4 regions of the Lelliottia sp. RD5 genome follow, and region 1 is predicted to be linked to each of the others. Evidence: predicted binding sites of a transcription regulator. Region 1 holds the regulator's gene; each other region holds the start of a gene.
The links. The regulator CRP, encoded in region 1, controls carbon source genes, mostly activating them, when cyclic AMP is high. The targets are predictions, from matches to a motif close to ATGTGANNNNNNTCACAT.

Region 2: the regulator CRP is predicted to act here: its motif matches at 2,595-2,612, upstream of focA (formate transporter FocA).
Region 3: the regulator CRP is predicted to act here: its motif matches at 3,282-3,299, upstream of aaeR (HTH-type transcriptional activator AaeR).
Region 4: the regulator CRP is predicted to act here: its motif matches at 1,643-1,660, upstream of AC0LWE_RS06775 (ABC-F family ATPase).

Annotation. Positions count from the first base shown of each region.
Region 1 covers NZ_JBVYHQ010000012.1:20,967-26,674, reverse strand. The annotation lists gene argD (bifunctional acetylornithine/succinyldiaminopimelate transaminase) at 1-632, shown strand, start outside; gene AC0LWE_RS21630 (YccS/YhfK family putative transporter) at 629-2,716, opposite strand; gene crp (cAMP-activated global transcriptional regulator CRP) at 2,774-3,406, opposite strand; gene AC0LWE_RS21620 (OsmC family protein) at 3,716-4,120, shown strand; gene AC0LWE_RS21615 (phosphoribulokinase) at 4,167-5,036, opposite strand; gene AC0LWE_RS21610 (YheU family protein) at 5,067-5,285, opposite strand; gene AC0LWE_RS21605 (hydrolase) at 5,282-5,708, opposite strand, start outside.
Region 2 covers NZ_JBVYHQ010000001.1:1,215,266-1,220,973, forward strand. The annotation lists gene AC0LWE_RS06115 (DUF421 domain-containing protein) at 1-365, opposite strand, end outside; gene ycaO (30S ribosomal protein S12 methylthiotransferase accessory factor YcaO) at 506-2,266, shown strand; gene focA (formate transporter FocA) at 2,671-3,528, shown strand; gene pflB (formate C-acetyltransferase) at 3,579-5,708, shown strand, end outside.
Region 3 covers NZ_JBVYHQ010000002.1:34,816-40,523, reverse strand. The annotation lists gene aaeB (p-hydroxybenzoic acid efflux pump subunit AaeB) at 20-1,987, opposite strand; gene aaeA (p-hydroxybenzoic acid efflux pump subunit AaeA) at 1,993-2,925, opposite strand; gene aaeX (p-hydroxybenzoic acid efflux pump operon protein AaeX) at 2,933-3,136, opposite strand; gene aaeR (HTH-type transcriptional activator AaeR) at 3,317-4,243, shown strand; gene tldD (metalloprotease TldD) at 4,281-5,708, opposite strand, start outside.
Region 4 covers NZ_JBVYHQ010000001.1:1,349,823-1,355,530, reverse strand. The annotation lists gene AC0LWE_RS06785 (GntR family transcriptional regulator) at 1-490, shown strand, start outside; gene ldtB (L,D-transpeptidase) at 537-1,457, opposite strand; gene AC0LWE_RS06775 (ABC-F family ATPase) at 1,680-3,275, shown strand; gene AC0LWE_RS06770 (glycoside hydrolase family 31 protein) at 3,454-5,708, opposite strand, start outside.

The DNA.
Region 1 (5,708 bases):
GTGAAGGCGGTGTAATGGCGGCGACGCCAGAGTTCCTGAAAGGCCTGCGTGAACTGTGCGACGAACATCAGGCGCTGCTGGTGTTTGATGAAGTGCAGAGCGGTATGGGGCGTACCGGCTCCCTGTTTGCCTACATGCATTACGGCGTGACGCCGGACATTCTGACAAGCGCCAAAGCGCTCGGGGGCGGCTTCCCGGTCAGTGCTGTGCTGACAACCCAGGAGATCGCGTCGGCATTCCACGTGGGATCTCACGGGTCGACCTACGGCGGGAATCCGCTGGCTTGTGCTATCGCGGGTGCGGCGTTTGATATTATCAACACGCCAGACGTGCTGAACGGTGTGAGTATGAAACGCGAACAGTTTGTGAAACATCTTCAGCAGATTGATGCCCAGTACGATGTGTTCAGCGATATTCGTGGAATGGGGCTGCTGGTTGGCGCAGAACTGAAGCCACAATACCAGGGCCGCGCGCGTGATTTCCTCCATGCTGCCGCGCACGAAGGGGTGATGGTGCTGAATGCTGGACCGGACGTGATGCGCTTTGCACCGTCGCTGGTGGTTGAAGCACAGGATATCGACGACGGTATGGCGCGCTTTGCCGCGGCGGTAGGGAAAATCGTTAAGGGTTAATGGGATTCGCGCCGCAGCAGGCGCGTTAACCAAATTCCATGATGCGGGCGTTGTCGCCAGGCGACCGATGAAATGGTATGCATGGTGTTCAGATGCCCGAGTATGCGCTGCAAGTGCTGTTCCAGCGTGCTCATCGGACCGTAGGTGAGCGTTTCTGGTCCTTCAAGAATATTCATATCCCCTGATTCACCCGGCGCGTCATATTCCAGGCGCTGCTGACACCGCTGCAACGCAATTTCACACGACTGCAAATAACGCTGCGCCAAATCCGGCGTCAGCATCGTATGCTCGCGCGCCAGCGTAGTCATCGCGTTGATATGCTCGACAATGAATTGGCTGTGGGTGACCCACAGTTTCATATCGGCCAGATAGTGCGAATTAAAGCCCGGCTCTTGCATGGCCTGATTCAGCGAGTTAAACAGCGCGTTATGAGCCTGATTGACCTTCATACGTTGGTACGCCAGCGGCGACGGCTGCGGATCGGCACTGAGAATCAGGCGAATAGCCTGCTGGTCGGCCTCGAGCGCATCATGCGCATTCTGGCGCAACAGGCCGCTTTGCCACTGTGGCCACAGCCAGACCATACCGCCAAACGCAATCAGACAGCCAATCAGCGTATCCACCAGTCGGGCGACAATAAACTGTTCGCCATTCAGGGTAAGCAGTTGCAGGGTATACACCGCGGTGACCGTAAAGCCGACCATCGCCCAGCCGTAGTTTTTACGGATAAACAGATAGCTGACCAGCGTGATAAGCAGCATGCCCGCCAGGGTGTAACCGTCCGGGACGTGGAAGTGCAGCGTGACGCCCGCAATCACCAGACCGGCAAGGGTTCCGCCCGCCCGGTGCAGGATCCGCACCCGCGTCGCGCCATAGCCGTTCTGCGTCACGAACAGCACGGTCATTAAAATCCAGTAGGGCTTGGGTAAATGCAGCGCCACGCCCATCAGGCTGGCGATACTGAGCATCACGCTAATGCGCGCCGCATTACGCAAAGCAGGGGATTTAAATGACAGATAGCTTTTGAGCGCCGGCAGCAGCGGCAAACGTTTCTGCTTATCCGCCATCAGATCACGGGAATAGAGCGGACGCTGGGTGCGCAGCACGCGTGCGATACGGCTGAAGTGCCAGGCGCAGAACTGTCCGACCGGATTATCGGGATGCTGACGGGCAATTTTCTCCAGCGCGCCCAACTGTTTATCCATGGTAAAGCGCGTGGGGTAGCGGTGATAGAGAATATCGTCAGCCAGCACGCGCAGTCGCGCCGCGACCGTCTGGGCATTCCAGCGGATCACCGCTTCGGCGTGACTGCGCTCCACCAGCTTTTGCACTTCCTGTGGATGATGCAGGCTGACGGAAATATGTTCCTGTAAATCCAGCCCTACCTGAAACGTGCGCAGCAGCCGTTTGTATTCATGGTTTTTATTGGCCGCCAGCATGTGTAGCTGCTGATAACACTGGCTGATTAAATCGACCACTTTTTGCTGACGCGTCAGTAACGGCGGCAGCGCCTTTTCCGGATCGGTATGCTGCGTCAGCAGGGTGTATTTTGCTTCGCAGTAATCAGCGAGCTGAACGTAGAGCAGGCTTAAGGATTCGCGCAACGGCTGCTCGCGCCACATCCAGAACCAGAACCAGTTGAATAATCCGTACCACAGCGTGCCAAACGCGTAGATCAGCAGCGGTTCCCAGACGGGCATATTCCCGGCGAGGCTGAGCGTAAAGATCGATGCAATCAGTGAGGCGGGAAGCAAGCGGGCATGCAGAGAACTGATTTCCGCCGTCACGCCGAGCGTGAGTGCCAGTACGGTCAAAATCAACGGCAGGGGGATATCGCGCGCCAGTAATAGCTGTACCGCGAGACTGCATCCGGCAAACAGCGAGCCGCCAATAATCAGGCGCTTGAAAAAGCGTTTATGCGGGGTATCGAGACCGGCAATATTACAGCAGGCAGGAACGAGGGAAAAAAGCAGACCGTGTTGCAGATGACCCAGAATCAAACCGACGGCCACGGGGAGACATAACACCAGCGTTTGCCGAAGTGCGTAGTTAACTTCCGGGTGATAGATCAGCCTGCGCCACATAGATGCCAGAGACAAAAACGGCGTGACACCTTGCGATGGCACGCCGTTCGACCGGAATTAACGCGTTCCGTAAACCACGATGGTTTTACCGTGGGCGGAGATCAGGTTCTGATCTTCCAGCATTTTCAGGATACGGCCAACGGTTTCACGGGAGCAACCCACGATCTGACCAATTTCCTGACGGGTAATTTTAATTTGCATGCCGTCAGGGTGGGTCATAGCGTCAGGCTGTTTCGCCAGGTTCAACAGCGTTTGCGCGATGCGACCCGTTACATCCAGGAAGGCGAGGTTACCCACTTTCTCGGAGGTGATTTGCAGACGGCGAGCCATCTGCGAAGACAGGCGCAACAGAATATCCGGGTTAACCTGAATCAACTGACGGAATTTTTTGTAGGAGATTTCAGCCACTTCACAGGCTGATTTTGCACGTACCCAGGCGCTACGTTCCTGGCCTTCTTCAAACAGGCCCAGTTCGCCGATGAAATCGCCCTGGTTCAGATAAGAAAGGATCATCTCTTTTCCTTCTTCATCTTTAATAAGCACTGCCACCGAGCCTTTGACGATGTAATACAACGTTTCCGCTTTTTCACCCTGGTGAATCAGCGTGCTCTTCGATGGGTACTTATGAATATGGCAATGAGACAAGAACCATTCGAGAGTCGGGTCTGTTTGCGGTTTGCCAAGCACCATGCGCTGTTATCCTCTGTTATAAGCTGTCACCAGAGTCATAAATCGCATCCTGACTCTGGGGTTGCAATCGAATTCTTCCCCGTACCTGGGAACTAGGCTGTCATAAGTGTTTGCAGCCTGTAATGTTTGATGTCCTCTGCATACATGTGTAACGTCAATGTATTACTGTAGCATCCAGAGTGTTTTAGCATAGCTTTTGCCGCGTGTCTCCTGGTGTCTCGCTTCAGCATGACGCAGGTCGTCTTCCGTTGCGAGAATTGTAACGCGCGGGTAATCTGTCCGGAAAAATGCAACGTCGGAGTGAATAAAATGCAAGCGCGTGTGAAATGGGTTGAAGGTTTAACGTTCCTCGGCGAATCCGCTTCAGGACACCAGATTTTGATGGATGGTAACTCCGGCGATAAAGCGCCAAGCCCGATGGAAGTGGTGCTGATGGCGGCGGGCGGATGCAGCGCCATTGACGTCGTCTCGATTCTGCAAAAAGGGCGTCATGACGTCACCGATTGTGAAGTGAAGCTGACATCTGAGCGTCGCGAAGAAGCACCGCGTCTGTTTACGCATATCAATCTGCACTTCATTGTGACTGGCAAAGCGTTGAAAGATGCCGCGGTTTCCCGTGCGGTGGATCTTTCTGCGGAGAAGTACTGCTCGGTGGCGTTGATGCTGGAGAAAGCGGTGAAAATCACTCACTCCTACGAGGTGATCGACGCGTAAGCGTTGACGAGATTCAGACCCTCTCCCACAAGGAGAGGGAAAAGGATCATTCGATCTTTTTGCCTTCCATCAGCCGTTGTACCAGCGGCATCATGATCAGCTCCATCGCCAGTCCCATCTTCCCGCCCGGCACCACCAGCGTATTAATGTGCGAAATAAACGAGCCCTGCAGCATCGCCAGCAGCCACGGATAATCAATATCGTCCAGATTACGGAAGTGGATCACCACAAAGCTTTCGTCCAGCGACGGAATCGTTTTTGCCGCGAAGGGATTCGACGTATCCACCGTCGGGACGCGCTGGAAGTTAATGTGCGTGCGGGAAAACTGCGGCGTCAGGAAGTTAATGTAATCTTCCATTGAGCGCACCACCGAGTCCATGACCGCTTCACGCGAATGGCCGCGCTCGCTGGTGTCGCGAGTGAGTTTCTGGATCCACTCCAGGTTGACGATAGGCACCACGCCGACCAGCAAATCGACGTGCTGCGCTACGTCATGCTGTGGCGTTACCACACCGCCGTGCAATCCTTCATAAAACAGCACATCGGTCGGTTCCGGGAGCGGCTGCCACGGCGTAAACGTGCCGGGCACCTGGTTCCACGGCACCGCTTCGTCATAGGTATGCAGATATTTACGCGATTGCCCTGTGCCGGTATGGCCGTACTCGGCAAAGGTTTGCTCCAGCAAACTGAAGTCGTTGGCGTCTGGCCCGAAGTAGCTGATGTGTTTGCCGAGATCGCGCGCCTTGCGGATCGCCATGTCCATTTCGGGGCGGGTATAGCGATGAAAACTGTCGCCTTCTACCTCGGCGGCGCGCAAGTTGAGTTGCGCGAAAATCTTACGAAACGCGAGGCTGGTGGTCGTGGTTCCCGCACCACTTGACCCCGTAACGGCAATAACCGGATGTCTGGCGGACATAGCAACTCCCTGACTGGAATGATGAAGCGATCAGCCGCGAAACTGATTGCGCGGCATGATGTTGACGGTTTCGTGCAGTTCAGACCACACCAGCAACACCTCGCCATTTTGTAGCTGCCGTTTCACATCGGCGACCTTTTGTTCAAGCGAGCGTTCATGTTCACCATAATCGGTGCCTTCGCGTAATACAAAGCTTTCAATCAGACTGTCCAGCGTTTCGGGAGCCAGATCTTGCCAGGGAATCATCATCGTGTTTTTTCCAGCCAGGGGGTTAACCAGTCGGGGATACGCGTTTCCAGCCACATTTTCGGACGCCGTAACGTGCCGCCGATAAAGCCAACGTGGCCGCCATGTTCGGTCAGCTGATACTGCACGTTAGCCGGCAAATAGCCCGGTGCCGGAATCGAATGGTGATCCATAAAGGGATCGTCTTTCGCGTGGATAATCAGCGTCGGTTTGGTTATCTGATTCAGCAACGGCATGGCGCTGCACTGACGATAATAGTCTAGCGCGTCGGCAAAACCGTGGATCTTCGAGGTGATCAGATCGTCAAACTCCCGCAGACGGCGCATGCGCTTGAGCTGTTGCAGGTTGATCGGCAGCGTATCGGGATAGGCTTTCAATTTGCGTGCCGCGTTGGCTTTCAGCAAATTCAGCAGATAGCGCTGATAA
Region 2 (5,708 bases), on a different contig from region 1:
TTCTCCCAGGCAAGCTGCCCTTCCTGCACAATCACCACCGGTTTCCCTTCCAGCAAATCCTCCAGCTTTTCACTTTTCGACATCAGCCACATCACCAGGCGATACAGCAAGGCCAGCGTGATAAACACGATCAACACCGGAATCATCGGTACGTCATCGTAAAAAGCAACGTCTCCAGCCGCTGAACCCAAGGTAAGGATGATTAATACTTCAAACAGCGACATCTGACGTACGCCGCGGCGACCCGTAATCTTGAGAAACAAAAAGACCAATATAAAAGTGTAAAGGCTACGAAGTGCCACTTCTCCTAAAAACTCTAACGGAACTTTGTCGAATGCCATCCGATGAAGATCAAACGCTTTCATTTTTTTCTATGCCTTAACAGTGGGTTACTGCCTGTAAGCATAGCCCAGCCTTTTATTTTCGCCGTATCCTCCGCGAAGATAGCGCCAGTCACGCAAAACCCGTATCATTGCGCGCTTTCCGTACGATAAAAGTGATAGCCATGACTCAAACATTCATCCCCGGCAAAGACGCCGCCCTGGAAGATTCCATCGCTCGCTTCCAGCAAAAACTGACCGACCTGGGCTTTAATATCGAAGAAGCGTCCTGGCTCAATCCAGTTCCGCACGTCTGGTCTGTTCATATTCGTGATACCGATTGCGCGCTGTGCTTTACCAACGGTAAAGGTGCCACCAAAAAAGCGGCGTTGGCTTCTGCGCTGGGTGAGTATTTTGAGCGTTTGTCCACGAACTATTTCTTTGCGGATTTCTGGCTGGGCGACACGATCGCAAACGGCCCGTTCGTGCACTATCCGAACGAAAAATGGTTCCCGCTTACGGAAGACGATGAATTACCAGACGGCATTTTGGATGCGCGTCTGCGTGCGTTTTACGATCCTGACAACGAACTGACCGCCGGTATGCTGATCGATCTGCAATCCGGTAACGACGAGCGGGGTATTTGCGCCCTGCCGTTTACCCGTCAGTCTGATGAACAAACCGTCTACATTCCGATGAATATCGTCGGTAACCTGTATGTCTCTAACGGTATGTCTGCAGGCAACACCCGCAATGAAGCTCGCGTTCAGGGCCTTTCCGAAGTGTTTGAGCGTCATATCAAAAATCGCATTATTGCGGAATCCATCAGCCTGCCGGAAATCCCGAGCGACGTGCTGGCGCGCTACCCAGGCGTGGTGGAATCCATCGCCAAACTGGAAGCCGAAGGTTTCCCAATATTTGCTTACGACGGTTCACTGGGGGGTAAATACCCGGTTATCTGCGTAGTGTTGTTCAACCCAGCTAACGGGACGTGCTTTGCCTCGTTTGGTGCGCACCCTGATTTCGGCGTCGCGCTGGAACGTACCGTGACCGAGCTTCTGCAAGGCCGCAGCCTGAAAGATCTGGACGTGTTTACGCCACCAACCTTTGATGATGAAGAAGTGGGCGAACACACTAACCTGGAAACGCACTTCATTGACTCCAGCGGTTTGATCTCCTGGGACATGTTCAAGCAGGACGCTGACTACCCGTTCGTGGACTGGAATTTCTCCGGCACAACTGAAGAAGAGTTCGCCACGCTGATGGCGATCTTCAAAGCCGAAGATAAAGAAGTGTATATCGCCGATTACGAACACCTGAGCGTTTACGCCTGCCGTATTCTGGTGCCTGGCATGTCCGATATTTACCCGGCAGAAGATCTGTGGCTGGCAAATAACGCGATGGGCAGTCATCTTCGTGAAACCTTGCTCGCCTTGCCGGGCAGCGAATGGGAAAAAGAAGAGTATTTGAACCTGATCGCCCAGATGGACGATGAAGGTCACGATGATATGACCCGCGTGCGCGAGCTGCTGGGTCTGGCGACCGGTAAAGACACTGGCTGGTATACGCTGCGTATCGGCGAACTGAAAGCGATGCTGGCGCTGGCCGGTGGCGATCTGGATCAGGCTTTGGCCTGGACCGAGTGGACCATTGAGTACAACCAGTCTGTATTCAGCGCAGAGCGCGCAAATTATTACCGCTGCCTGCAAACCTTGCTGCTGCTCTCTCAGGAAGACGATCGCCAGCCGCTGCAATATCTGAACGCCTTCGTGCGTATGTATGGTGCAGAAGCCGTTGAAGCCGCGAGTGCCGCCCTAAGCGGCGAAGCGCCATTCTATGGCCTTCAGCCTGTCGACGGCGACCTCAACGCGTTCCCGGCACATCAGTCACTGCTGAAAGCGTATGAAAAACTGCAGCGCGCGAAAGCCGCTCACTGGTCAAAATAAGCGCACATAACACTATAGACTGTAGGCGTATCTAATTCGCTGAGCTATATTACGGGGCAATTTCATTGCCCCGTTTTTATATTTATTCACAATGAATTTTAATTGTAATAATAACGTTAATTACAGGTAAATATAAATATGTTTACTTGCGTTTTACTGTTACTTTTTAGGGCAATTACTCCATTTTAATTAACTGCCGTCAGGAGCCTTTAGGAAATAATTCAACTCTTTTCATAACTTTTAAAATTTATTTTTATACGGATAATCAAAAACTTACGCCGCAATCGTAGCAAAACCATACGCTTTGCGGGCCTATAAGCCAGGCGAGATATGATCTATATCAATTTCTCTTCTATAATGCTTTGTTAGTATCTCGTCGCCGACTTAATAAAGAGAGAGTTAGTGTGAAAGCTGACAACCCTTTTGATCTAATACTCCCAGCAGCGATGGCCAAAGTGGCCGAAGAAGCGGGTGTCTATAAAGCAACAAAGCACCCGATGACGACGTTCTATCTGGCGATTACCGCTGGTGTGTTCATCTCCATCGCATTTGTCTTCTACATCACTGCGACCACCGGTACTGCTGCGATGCCTTTCGGTATTGCAAAATTAATTGGCGGTATCTGTTTCTCACTGGGTTTGATTCTGTGCGTCATCTGTGGCGCTGACCTCTTTACCTCAACCGTCCTGATTGTTGTGGCAAAAGCGAGCGGAAGAATCACCTGGGGCCAACTGGCGCGCAACTGGCTCAATGTCTACGTTGGCAACCTGATTGGCTGTTTGCTGTTTGTTTTGCTCATGTGGTTGTCTGGCGAGTATATGGCCGCCAACGGTGGCTGGGGGCTTAATGTCCTTCAAACCGCCGACCACAAAATGCATCACACATTTATCGAAGCCGTCGCTCTGGGTATCCTCGCAAACCTGATGGTATGCCTGGCTGTCTGGATGAGCTACTCCGGACGCAGCCTGATGGACAAAGCCATGATAATGGTTCTGCCCGTCGCCATGTTTGTCGCCAGCGGCTTTGAACACAGCATCGCAAATATGTTTATGATCCCGATGGGGATCGTTATCCGCAACTTTGCAAGCCCCGAGTTCTGGACCGCTGTTGGTTCAAGCCCGGAAAGTTTCTCTCACCTGACTATTATGAATTTCATCACAGATAATCTGATCCCAGTCACCATTGGGAATATTATCGGTGGGGGTCTGTTGGTTGGGTTGACATACTGGGTCATTTACCTGCGTGGCGACAATCATCATTGATGGTTTCTCAGGCAGTAAATAAAAAATCCACTTAAGAAGGTAGGTATCACATGTCCGAACTTAATGAAAAGTTAGCCACAGCCTGGGAAGGTTTCGCGAAAGGTGACTGGCAGAAAGAAGTCAACGTACGTGACTTTATTCAGAAAAACTATACCCCGTATGAAGGTGACGAATCCTTCCTGGCTGGTGCAACTGACGCAACCACCAAGCTTTGGGACAACGTAATGGAAGGCGTTAAACTGGAAAACCGCACTCACGCGCCAGTTGATTTCGATACTTCCGTTGCTTCTACCATCACTTCTCACGATGCTGGCTACATCAACAAAGCCCTTGAGAAAATCGTTGGTCTGCAGACTGAAGCGCCACTGAAACGTGCAATTATTCCGTTCGGTGGCATCAAAATGGTTGAGAGTTCATGCAAAGCGTACGATCGCGAGCTGGACCCAATGCTGAAAAAAATCTTCACTGAATACCGCAAGACTCACAACCAGGGCGTGTTTGATGTTTACACCAAAGACATCCTGAACTGCCGTAAATCTGGCGTTCTGACCGGTCTGCCAGATGCGTATGGCCGTGGTCGTATCATCGGTGACTATCGTCGTGTTGCGCTGTATGGCATCGACTTCCTGATGAAAGACAAATACGCTCAGTTCCTGTCTCTGCAATCCGATCTGGAAAACGGCGTAAACCTGGAAGCGACTATCCGTCTGCGTGAAGAGATCTCTGAACAGTACCGCGCTCTGGGCCAGATCAAAGAGATGGCAGCGAAATACGGCTGTGACATTTCTGGTCCTGCGACCAATGCTCAGGAAGCGATTCAGTGGACTTACTTCGGCTACCTGGCGGCTGTTAAGTCTCAGAACGGTGCAGCAATGTCCTTCGGTCGCGTATCCACCTTCCTGGATGCTTACATCGAACGTGATATTAAAGCGGGCAAAATCAACGAACAAGACGCTCAGGAAATGATTGACCACCTGGTCATGAAACTGCGTATGGTTCGCTTCCTGCGTACACCTGAATATGATGAACTGTTCTCCGGTGACCCAATCTGGGCGACTGAATCCATCGCAGGTATGGGGGTTGATGGCCGTACTCTGGTTACCAAAAACAGCTTCCGCTTCCTGAACACCCTGTACACCATGGGTCCGTCTCCGGAACCAAACATCACTGTTCTGTGGTCTGAAAAACTGCCTCTGAACTTCAAGAAATTCGCGGCTAAAGTGTCCATCGATACCTCTTCTCTGCAGTACGAGAACGATGATCTGATGCGTCCTGACTTCAACAACGATGACTACGCTATCGCATGTTGTGTAAGCCCGATGGTTGTTGGTAAGCAAATGCAGTTCTTCGGTGCTCGCGCTAACCTCGCGAAAACCATGCTGTACGCTATCAACGGCGGCGTTGATGAAAAACTGAAAATCCAGGTTGGTCCTAAATCTGAACCAATCAAAGGTGACGTTCTGAACTTCGACGAAGTCATGGAACGTATGGATCACTTCATGGATTGGCTGGCTAAGCAGTATGTCACCGCCCTGAACATTATCCATTACATGCACGACAAATACAGCTACGAAGCGTCTCTGATGGCACTGCACGACCGTGACGTGGTTCGCACCATGGCATGTGGTATCGCAGGTCTGTCTGTTGCCGCTGACTCCCTGTCTGCTATCAAATACGCGAAAGTTAAACCAATTCGTGACGAAGACGGTCTGGCTGTTGACTTCGCTATCGAAGGCGAATACCCGCAGTTTGGTAACAACGACTCTCGTGTTGATGACATGGCGGTTGACCTGGTTGAACGTTTCATGAAGAAAATTCAGAAACTGACCACCTACCGTAACGCTATCCCGACTCAGTCTGTTCTGACCATCACATCTAACGTTGTGTACGGTAAGAAAACCGGTAATACCCCAGACGGTCGTCGCGCTGGCGCGCCATTCGGCCCAGGTGCTAACCCAATGCACGGTCGTGACCAGAAAGGTGCTGTTGCCTCTCTGACTTCCGTTGCTAAACTGCCGTTTGCTTACGCGAAAGATGGTATCTCTTATACCTTCTCTATCGTTCCAAATGCACTGGGTAAAGACGACGAAGTGCGTAAAACCAACCTGGCTGGCCTGATGGACGGTTACTTCCATCACGAATCATCCATCGAAGGTGGTCAACACCTGAACGTGAACGTG
Region 3 (5,708 bases), on a different contig from region 1:
GCGTCGGTTTTTTCGGTCTTTAGCTATCGGTCAGCGCATTTTGATAGCGATGGAGGACGTCCGTCAGCCGTCGGACCGGTTCCGTCACCTGCAGTGGGGCCTCCCAGACACGCAGTTTCTCCTGATAAACGTTTAGCTCCTCCAGCAACTGACTAAAGTAGAGACGGCGTTTATCGTCGCTGGAGGCCGAAATAACGCGATCGGCGGTATGGCGAAGCTGGCGGTGAAACGCTGACAAATCATCATTGATGGGCACCGGCGCATTCCGCAGCCGCTGGTGGGCGATGATCATTGTCAGCGCCAGGCGAAATTTAGCGACATCGCCGGGGAATTTCGTCAGGAGTAAAAACAGCTGCTGATACAGCGCGGGCAGATGATTTTCTTTGCGACGCGCGGTATTGGTCGTCATCGCCGAAACGGCCGCAGAGACAAACTGGTTCAGCAGCACACGTCCGGTACGCGCCTGAGAATTATCGCGCACCAGCAGAATCACCATCATCGCCAGGAAGCAGCCCACCAGCTGGCCTAACGCACTGTCGAGGAACTGATTAAAGTGAAACGTCATCGGGTTATCTAACACCAGGATGTTGATGGTACTGGCCAACGCACCGAGTGAGCCCAGCCGACGTTTCTGCACTTCAATCCCAATAAAGAACGCCAGCACCGCCAGGCTGATACACAGCAACAACATGCTTTGCTGGGTCGACGGGAGCACCACCAGGAAGTAGAACGCACCGATGGGCAGTGCAGCGATAGCGCCGTAAAGGAAGTCAATCGCCACCATGCGTGGATTCGGCAGCCGCATCGCCAGCGATGTGACGACGGCAATCATCACCATCGCCCCTGTCCCGGATGTCCAGCCGGTCCAGAGCCAGAATAACGCGCCGAGCATGCAGGCCAGCGTAGTTCGCCAGAAGTTGACCATAGCATGGTGGCGTTCGGCCGATTCGGGTTTGATCACCACTTCACTCTGCAAAACGTCTTCTTCGATAGCGCTGATTTTGGTGTTACTCACCACGCCGCGCTTGAGCAGCAGAAAACGCGTCGCCGCGCCGACCCACGTATAGATAGTCACCGGCGTATCGTGCTCACCGGTCCAGGCCATTACCCGGCGCATGCGTTTGAGCTGTCGATGCACATCCTGCACCGTTTCAACCGGCTCCTCGAACAGTTCGCGAAACGTATCCGTGACCACTTCAGGGCGGGTGTTCTGGATAAGAAAGGTTTCGCACGCCTGGGTGATTAGCGTTAATGACACCGTATTAATGGCTTTCAGGCGTCGATTAGCACGCGACCAGCGTGAAGATTCCATATTCAGGTTGCTGCGCATTCCTTCCAGCGCAGCGGTACGGCGGACGAGCGCCCCCCAGGCATTGTCCATCTCTTCGCTGTCGCCATGCTTAATGCACAGCTGCATGAGTTGGTACTGAGCGACAATAATGGCATCCAGTTCACGGTCGACTTCTTGTTTAATGGATCGCGGCGAGAACAGCAGATCGGCAACGATCGCGCAGACAATACCAATCACGATTTCGCTGCAACGCTCAACGGCAAACTGCGGTGCAAGTAAAGGCTCAGCCTGAATCGTAATCACAATAATCAGCGCGGTGTAACCGGACAGCCCCCAGGCATACGAGTTTTCCACTTTCACCAGCGAAGAAGCCCATGTGCAAAAACCGGCCCAGACGCAGCACACCATTAGCATCAGCAGCGGCGAGCGAATCATCGTAATAATGATAACCAGCGCGGCCACACTGCCGATAAAAGTCCCTACGATACGCAGCATACCGCGATAGCGGATAGCGCCGGAATAGGGTTCGCCCCCGGCGGCAAAAGCGGGACCGGCTGCAACAATCGCCGCTGTCAGCACTGCCCAGCGCGGTGTCTCCAGCTGAAAGTGGAAGCCTACAAACAGTGCCAGAACGATGGCAGACGCCAGCTTAACGGCGAAGCGCAGATGCTGGCTGGCAATGGTAAAAATGCCCATCGCGATTAACCAAACTCACGCAGGCGGTGCGCGATTTTACGGAACAGTGAGTCGTTGTTGGCGTCGCGATCTTTCTCGCCAGTAATGACTACCGTCGCCGTAGTGCCGGCGGGCCACAGATTCCCCTGCTCGTCATCCAGGCGAATACGCACCGGTACACGCTGCGCAAGGCGTACCCACTCTAAATTGGAATCTACGGTGGCCATTCCTTTACTGTCGCGAGTGGCACTTGAGTTGGTGACGCCTGCGGCAATGCTGTCCACCATGCCTTTCAGCACACGGTTGCTGCCAAGCGGGGTGATTTCGGCGCGATACCCTGGACGAACGCCCTCAAGCTTGGTCTCTTCCATATAAGCCAGAACGTAGAAGGAGTGCTGTTTGACTAGCGCCACTGCCGTTGAGCCGCGCGTAATAAACTCACCAGTGTAGACGTTGAGGTTTGTGACCCAGCCATCTGAGGGCGCGCGGATGACCGTACGCTCCAGATCCAGTTTCGCCAGATCGCGGGTAGCTTCTGCTTTTGCCAACTGATGAAGAACGGTTTGCAGCAGGTTGTTCGACTGATCAATCTCTTCGCGAGACATGGCCTGAATGCCTAACTTATTGCGACGTCCCGCCTCACGGCGTTTTTCCGTGGCGAGCGCCTGATAATAGGCCACGTCTGCTTCTGACTCTTCTAATGCCTTCTGATAGCGTGGCTGGTCAATCGTGAAGAGAACCTGATCTTTTTTGACCAGCTGATTATCACGCACATTGACCGCTGTAATAAGGCCCGCCACATCAGGCGCAATCGCCACGATATCCGCGCTAAAGCGCGCATCACGCGTCCAGGGTGATTCGGTATAAAATACCCATGCGCGTGAGATGGCGATAAAGGCCAGAATAACCAGCGCCACGGTAATGGCAGTACGGGAGATATTTCTTGTTAGTGTTTTCACATCTACCTCAGACAAACATGCGCGATATTAAGTAGAAAAGGCAGCAATACAGCGCGGTATTAAACAATGCAGGATGCCAGACAAAATCGTAGATACCGGTCGGGACCAGCACCTTACGCACCAGCCAGAAAATCGCCAGTGATAAAATCAGTTCGAAAAAAATCGGTGGGAAGGAGAGACCAAACACCACGAAAACGGGAAACAGACTCATGTTGACCTTGATTATAGAGCGAGCAGGCGACTGAATTTTTTACGCTCACGCCATCGCAGGAAGGCAAGAAAAGCCGGGCGGGAATGGCGAAGCCGTTAACTCATTAATAATATTTTAACGTAACTGTTATGCTGTTATCTATAATATGTGATCTAAATCACTTTTAAGCCAGAGTGAACAATGGAACGTTTAAAGCGCATGTCCGTCTTTGCCAAAGTCGTCGAATTTGGCTCTTTTACCGCCGCCGCAAGACAGCTGCACATGAGTGTGTCATCCATCAGCCAGACGGTGTCAAAACTGGAAGATGAACTCCAGGTCAAGCTGCTAAACCGCAGCACCCGTAGCATCGGGCTGACGGAGGCGGGTAAAATTTATTATCAGGGCTGTCGGCGCATGCTGCATGAAGTCCAGGATGTGCATGAACAACTTTATGCCTTTAATAACACGCCAATCGGCACACTTCGGATTGGCTGTTCTTCAACTATGGCACAAAATGTTCTTGCCGGTATGACCGCAGAAATGCTGAAAGAGTACCCAGGGCTAACGGTTAATTTAGTTACCGGGATCCCGGCACCGGACCTGATTGCTGACGGGCTGGACGTCGTGATCCGCGTCGGCGCGCTCCAGGATTCTAGCCTTTTCTCCCGTCGACTGGGCAGTATGCCCATGGTCGTCTGTGCCTCAAAAAACTATCTGGCGCAATTTGGCGTCCCGGAAAAACCTGCGGATCTGAGCAATCATTCATGGCTGGAATACAGCGTGCGGCCTGACAACGAGTTTGAGCTGATCGCACCTGAAGGCATTTCAACCAAATTGCTGCCGCAGGGGCGGTTTGTGACCAACGATCCGATGACCATTTCTCGCTGGCTGGTGGCCGGCGCGGGGATCGCATACGTACCGCTGATGTGGGTGATCAATGAGATCAACAGCGGTGAACTGGAGATCCTCTTCCCGCGTTATCAGTCCGATCCGCGCCCGGTCTACGCACTGTATACCGAGAAAGACAAGCTGCCGCTGAAGGTTCAGGTCTGTATTAACTATTTGACGGATTATTTTGTGGAAGTGGCAGAGTTGTATCAGGGGATGCGAGGAAGACGAAAAGAGTAATAAGATGCCCTCCGTAGAGGGCATTTTGAATCCACAATCAGGCTGTGCCGCCGACCGTCAAACTGTCGACTTTCAGCGTCGGCTGGCCTACGCCAACCGGCAGGCTCTGGCCTTCTTTACCGCAGACGCCAACACCTTTATCCAGTTTGAGATCGTTACCGACCATTGAAATCTGCTGCATCGCTTCGATTCCAGAACCAATCAGCGTCGCCCCTTTCACCGCTTTGGTGACTTTGCCTTTCTCGATCAGATAGGCCTCTGAGGTTGAGAAGACAAATTTACCGGAGGTGATATCTACCTGTCCGCCGCCAAAGTTTGGCGCGAAGATACCGTAATCAACGGATTCGATAATCTCCTGCGGCGTAGATTTACCCGCCAGCATATAAGTGTTGGTCATGCGCGGCATCGGTAAGTGCGCGTAGGATTCACGACGGCCGTTCCCCGTTGGGGCAACGCCCATCAGACGTGCGTTAAGTTTGTCCTGCATGTAGCCTTTCAGCACGCCATTTTCGATCAGCACGTTGTACTGCCCAGGCGTCCCTTCATCATCGATGGAAATGGAGCCACGACGATCGGCCATGGTGCCGTCATCAATAATGGTGCACAGCTCGGACGCCACCAGCTCACCCATTTGACCGCTAAAGACGGACGTGCCGCGACGGTTAAAGTCGCCTTCAAGACCGTGACCGACCGCTTCGTGGAGCAGAACGCCTGGCCAGCCCGCGCCCAATACCACTGGCAGCGTGCCCGCAGGTGCTGCGACCGCGTTCAGATTAACCATCGCCATACGGACAGCCTCTTTTGCCCATGCATCCGCACGCACGTCGCCGTCTTCGTCAGCCAGGAACCATTCGTAGCCAAAACGTCCACCGCCGCCGCTGGAGCCACGCTCACGTTTGCCGTCATCTTCCACTTGAACGCTCACCGACAGACGAACCAGCGGGCGCACATCTGCCGCCAGCGTACCGTCCGTTGCCGCAACCAGAATCAGTTCGTATACACCCGTTAAACTGGCCGACACTTCCTGCACGCGTTTGTCTGCCGCACGCGCCACTTTGTCCACGCGGCGCAGAATGTCCAGCTTCTCTTCACGACTCATGCTTTGCAGCGGATCGATGCTGGTATACAGCGCGGTATGTTGTACTTCACCCAGCGTTTTGACGCGGCCATCACCGGTTTCACGGACAATCGTACGTGCCGCCTGGGCGCTCTGTTGCAGTGCCGACAGGCTAATCTGATCGGCATAGGCAAAACCGGTTTTTTCACCGCTCACGGCGCGAACGCCAACGCCCTGGTCGATATTATAAGAGCCATCTTTAATGATGCTGTCTTCTAAAACCCAGGACTCATGATAGCTCGACTGAAAATAGAGATCGCCGTAGTCGAGACGACGCTCGGTCAGTTGGGCAAGAATGGAGAACAGATCCTGATGACTCAGGCCGTTCGCTGCGAGCAAATGTTCACT
Region 4 (5,708 bases), on a different contig from region 1:
GTGGGATCTTTCCGGAAGCGACTATTTTGGTGCGACCAAAACCTGGGAACATCTTGGAACGGTCAGCAGCAAAGTGGTGCATTTCGAACTGCGTTTTCCGAATGAGAAAGAGCAGTCTTCGCTGATGATTAATGTCGATACGCCCGTTTATGATTTTATCCGTTTGCGCTCGCTCAACGGCGAGCCGATGTCGCTGGACTCAACCGTGATGCCGCTGAATCTGGTGCCGGGCCTGAACAAAGCGCACCTTGAAAGCTCGGTATTTCAGTACGTTCAGGAGACGCTGGGGCTGAAAATTATGGGGTCGTATCGGGTGGTTCGCGCGTTAAAACCGACGGCGCTTGATATGCAGCATCTGCTGTGTGAACAAACCGATCCGGTACTGGAAGTCGAGCAGGTTATCTATCTGGAAGACGGTACGCCGCTGGAATATGCCCACTGCCACTACCGCTACGATCACGGCGGGATAGTTATCGTGAATAACGGATAATAAAAAAGCGGGCTAAAAGCCCGCTTTTTTTACGCCGCGATTCGAATCAGTTCAAACGAACCGGCATCCCTGAGCGGTTCTGCACGGCCTGATCAACAACCGTCGCTTCAACGTCTGGCTGAGTTGTAACAGCCTGCACGTTGCTCTTCAGATTAATTGGTACGATTTCATTGTTATTAATCTGGTCTTCGCTGGTAGAGAGCGGGTTATGCACCTCAATGTAGCGGCTGCCATCCGGCTCGGAAGTGGCTTTAACAGGCTCATTGATGAACTGCACGCGCGTCCCAACTGGCACGTTCTCGAACAGGAATTTGATATCGTCGTTACGCAGACGCACACAGCCGTGGCTGACGCGCAGGCCGATACCAAAGTTGGCGTTAGTACCGTGGATCGCATACAGACGGCCAATGTACAGCGCGTACAGACCCATAGGGTTGTCCGGGCCCGCAGGCACAACGGCTGGCAGCGGTTCGCCGGCAGCGATGTATTCTGCGTGCATTTTCGCGGTAGGCGTCCAGGTTGGACCCGCTTTTTTACGTTCGACTTTAGTGGTCCAGTTCAGCGGGGTATCTTTGCCCAACTGACCGATACCAATCGGCAGAACGATCACGGTATTCGTGCCTTTCGGGTAATAGTACAGACGCATTTCCGCGCTGTTGATCACGATGCCTTCATGGACGGTGTCCGGCAGAATCAGCTGCTGAGGAATGTTCAGCACGGTGCCCGCTTTCGGCAGATACGGGTCAACGCCCGGGTTTGCTTCCAGCATATTAGACAGGCCCAACTGATATTCAGCTGCAAAATATTCCAGCGGCTGGTCGTTGCCTTCCGGCACGATAACCACCTGGTTTTGACCCACCAGACGGCTACCGTCTGTCGGCAGCGGATAAGTTACCGCAGAAGCGGTATTGCAAAAACCTACTACGGCTAACGCCGCCGCAAAAAGCGTTGATAATTTCATATTCATGTTATGCGAGGTATCTTTGCCACTCTGGCGATTAGTTGATGAGTCTGAGTCAGTGATGGGAGCGCATTATATGTGCATTCCCTCCCCCTGGGAATTCAGATGTGTACGAAATCACATTTTTTTCACTTTCGTTAAAGTTTAGCGGTTCGCTGCAACACGGGATCTCATTTAGGAATTGTGGCATAATGATGTGTTTATCACACTTTTTCGCAGGAATCTCCCGTGTTAGTTACCAGCAACATCACTATGCAGTTTGGCAGTAAGCCGCTGTTTGAAAACATTTCCGTCAAGTTTGGCGGCGGCAACCGTTACGGCCTGATTGGTGCCAACGGTAGCGGAAAATCCACCTTTATGAAGATTCTCGGCGGCGATCTCGAGCCAACGCTCGGCAACGTGTCGCTGGATCCGAACGAACGTCTCGGTAAGCTTCGCCAGGACCAGTTCGCCTTTGAAGAGTTTTCGGTACTCGACACTGTGATCATGGGACACGGGGAACTGTGGGAAGTGAAACAGGAGCGTGACCGCATTTACGCTCTGGCAGAAATGAGTGAAGAAGACGGCTATAAAGTGGCCGACCTCGAAGTCCTCTATGGTGAGATGGACGGTTACTCTTCCGAATCCCGCGCGGGCGAACTGCTCCTCGGTGTCGGTATTCCCGTTGAGCAACATTACGGCCTGATGAGCGAAGTCGCGCCAGGCTGGAAACTGCGCGTGCTGTTAGCCCAGGCGCTGTTCTCTAACCCAGAAATTCTGCTGCTTGATGAACCGACGAACAACCTGGACATCGATACCATTCGCTGGCTGGAGCAGGTGCTCAACGAACGTGGCAGCACCATGATCATCATTTCGCACGACCGTCACTTCCTGAACATGGTCTGCACCCATATGGCTGACCTGGACTACGGCGAGCTGCGCGTTTATCCGGGCAACTACGATGAATATATGACGGCAGCGACACAAGCGCGCGAGCGTCTGTTGTCTGATAACGCCAAGAAAAAAGCGCAGATTGCCGATCTGCAATCCTTCGTGAGCCGCTTTAGTGCCAACGCCTCTAAATCTCGTCAGGCAACGTCTCGTGCCCGTCAGATCGATAAAATTAAGCTGGACGAAGTGAAAGCCTCCAGCCGTCAGAACCCATTCATTCGCTTCGAGCAGGACAAGAAATTGTTCCGTAATGCGCTGGAAGTAGAAGCACTGACCAAAGGTTTTGATAACGGCCCTCTGTTCAAAAACTTCAATTTGCTGCTGGAAGTGGGCGAGAAAATTGCGATTCTGGGCGCCAACGGCGTGGGTAAATCTACGCTGCTGAAAACCCTGGTGGCTGAGCTTCAGCCCGATCACGGTACGGTGAAATGGTCTGAAAACGCGCAGATTGGCTATTACGCGCAGGATCACGAATATGAATTCGAAAATGACCTGACCGTATTTGACTGGATGAGCCAGTGGAAGCAAGAAGGCGACGACGAGCAGGTTATTCGTGGCATTCTTGGCCGTCTGCTGTTCAGCCAGGACGATATCAAAAAGCCTGCGAAAGTGCTTTCCGGTGGGGAAAAAGGTCGCATGCTGTTCGGCAAGCTGATGCTGGAAAAACCAAACATTCTGGTAATGGATGAACCAACGAACCACCTGGATATGGAATCTATCGAATCGCTGAACATGGCGCTGGAGATGTATCAGGGTACGCTGGTCTTCGTTTCTCACGACCGTGAGTTTGTCAGCTCGCTGGCGACCCGCGTGATTGAGATTACGCCAGAGCGCATCGTGGACTTCACCGGCAACTACGAAGATTATCTGCGCAGTAAAGGCATCGACGACTAATTTCCCGTCGTTTTTCACGCTGCCGCTGTGTTGGTTTCATCTGTTCTCCCCGGTCACTGACATATGTCAGCTCCCGGGGATTTGCAGGTTTGCCGCCTTGCTGTAACGCGAAATACTTAGGGAAATACTTCTGTCATGTAGGCCGGGTAAGGCGTAGCCGCCACCCGGCAATCAACGACTACAAAGCCCACTCACTCTGCTCAATCCCGTTGATCAACAACTGACGTTTCTCACCCACTGGTAACGTTACTTTCAACGCTTTCCATGCCGGACGATAATCACCGCGCACGTCCACCTTCAGCGTGATTGTTGAACCCTCGCACACCATTTTCCAGGTCAGCCACAAGGCGTTGCCTTTCTGATAACCCCAGCTTTCGCCGTCGTCTTCAAACAGCATGCCAGACGTTGTCCCCACGCCTTTCAGCGGGAACAATTTCAGCTCGCGCGTATCATCTTTTTCAGCTGACACATGCGTGATGCGTTCGCTCAGCGGCAAACCGGCACCGGCGCGAATCATTAACGGCAGTTTTTCCAGGGGCGCATCGCGGGTATTCCACTGACCGCCGGAGAACCATTCGTGGGTGTAAAAATCGTACCAGCCGGTCTCGTTGTCTGGCAGCCAGAGACGGCGCTCACGCTGTCCCGCTTCGACGACGCTCGCGACAAGTACATCGCGGCCCAGCATAAAATCGTCACACTCTTCGAACGTCTGCGCATCATGCTCGTGATCGAGGAACATCGGGCGCAGCATCGGCTCATCGTCAGCGTGAGCCTGCCAAAGCAGAGTGTAAAGATAGGGAAGCAGCCGATAGCGCAGTTCGATGGCACCGCGAATGGCAGGGGTCACGCCCGGATACATCCACGGCTCATTCACCGTCCGATCGTCATTCCACGAGTGAATGGTAAAACGCGGATGCATCACGCCGTTCTGCACCCAGCGCACAAACAGCTCGGCGTCAGGTTTATCGCCGGAGAAACCGCCCACGTCGTGGCCGACGTTAAACAGGCCGGACAGGCTCATGCCCAGGCCCATGCGGGTGTTATAGCGCAGCGTTTCCCAGTTGGTCCGGTTGTCGCCACTCCAGGTCTGGACGTAGCGCTGCATTCCGGCGCAGCCAGAACGCGAGATCAAATACGGACGTTTTTCCGGGGCAAACTTCTGTTGGGCTTCCATTGACGCGCGCATCATTAGCAGCGGCATCACCGGGCGAATGTGTTTGATCGCAATGTCCTGACCGAAGCCGTGACAGCGCGCCTCACCATCCCAGACTTCAAACTCGTTGTTATCATTCCAGGTGGAATCAATCCCCATTTCCAGGATTTGGGTCGTCACACCGTTCTGCCACCACTCAACCGTTTGTGGATTCGTAAAGTCAAGGTGTGAACCTTCGTCGTCCCAGAAGCTTGAGCGTTCTGGCGCATCGGTTTCTGAATCACGGATAAACAGGCCTTTTTCGGCCACTTCGCCGTAGCGTGGGTGATCCTGTAGCAGACAGGGTTTGATATTCGCCGCAAGCTTGAGACCGGCGTCGTGGAAGGCCTGGCTCATCACTTTGGGCTGCGGCACTTTGTCATAGTTCCAGTTAAAGACGTAGCGCTTGCCGTTAATCGAGGTATATCCGGATGACAGCTGGAACGAGTCGCACGGGATCGCATGTTCTTCGCACAGGCGGATGAAGTTCATCAGCTGATTTTGCGCGTCGGGTGCGTCGGTGTAGTGCATCGTTGAGCCGCTGTAGCCCAGGCTCCATTTCGGTCCGAAAAGCGTTTTCCCGGTCAGGCGCACGAAGGCTTTGGTGACGTCGAGCACGCGTTTGCCGGTAAAAATGTAGTAATCAATATCACCCGCTTCGGCCTGCCAGCGGCGATAGGCGGTGTGGTAGTTGTCGATTTCGTTACCCAGATCCAGCCAGCAGCTGCTCAGGTTGTCGTAAAACACGCCGTAGCTCACGTCGTCGCGGCGGGCGATGGTAAACGGAATATGCTTGTACAGCGGATCGGTGCTGACGGCGTTATAGCCCATCGCATCCAGATTGCGCATCTCATAGCGTTTGCCGTTGCGCTGCAAATCACCCGCTTTCTCGCCCAGGCCATAAAAACGCTCATCTTTACGACGGCTCAGGTAGTGGGCTGCGCCGTCGCCGTGGGCGTTAAGCAGATAGGCACTTGTTGGGCGATCGTTCACCAGCGCCTGCCATTCACCTGCCTCATTGCGATAATGCCACTCCAGCCACAGCGGCTGATGCACGGTTACGCGCAGCTGTTCGGTGGCAATCACCAGCGCATTGTCCTGCTGCGTGAGCGTCCACGTCGGGCAGCTAAAGCCGCTGAGATCTTCACGATGCCGGCCTTCCCACGGCACGTCCTGGTCTGGCGCAATGCTCCAGGTTTTCTCCAGCGCCAGCTCGCCTTTGCGCTTAATCAGCACGCGGA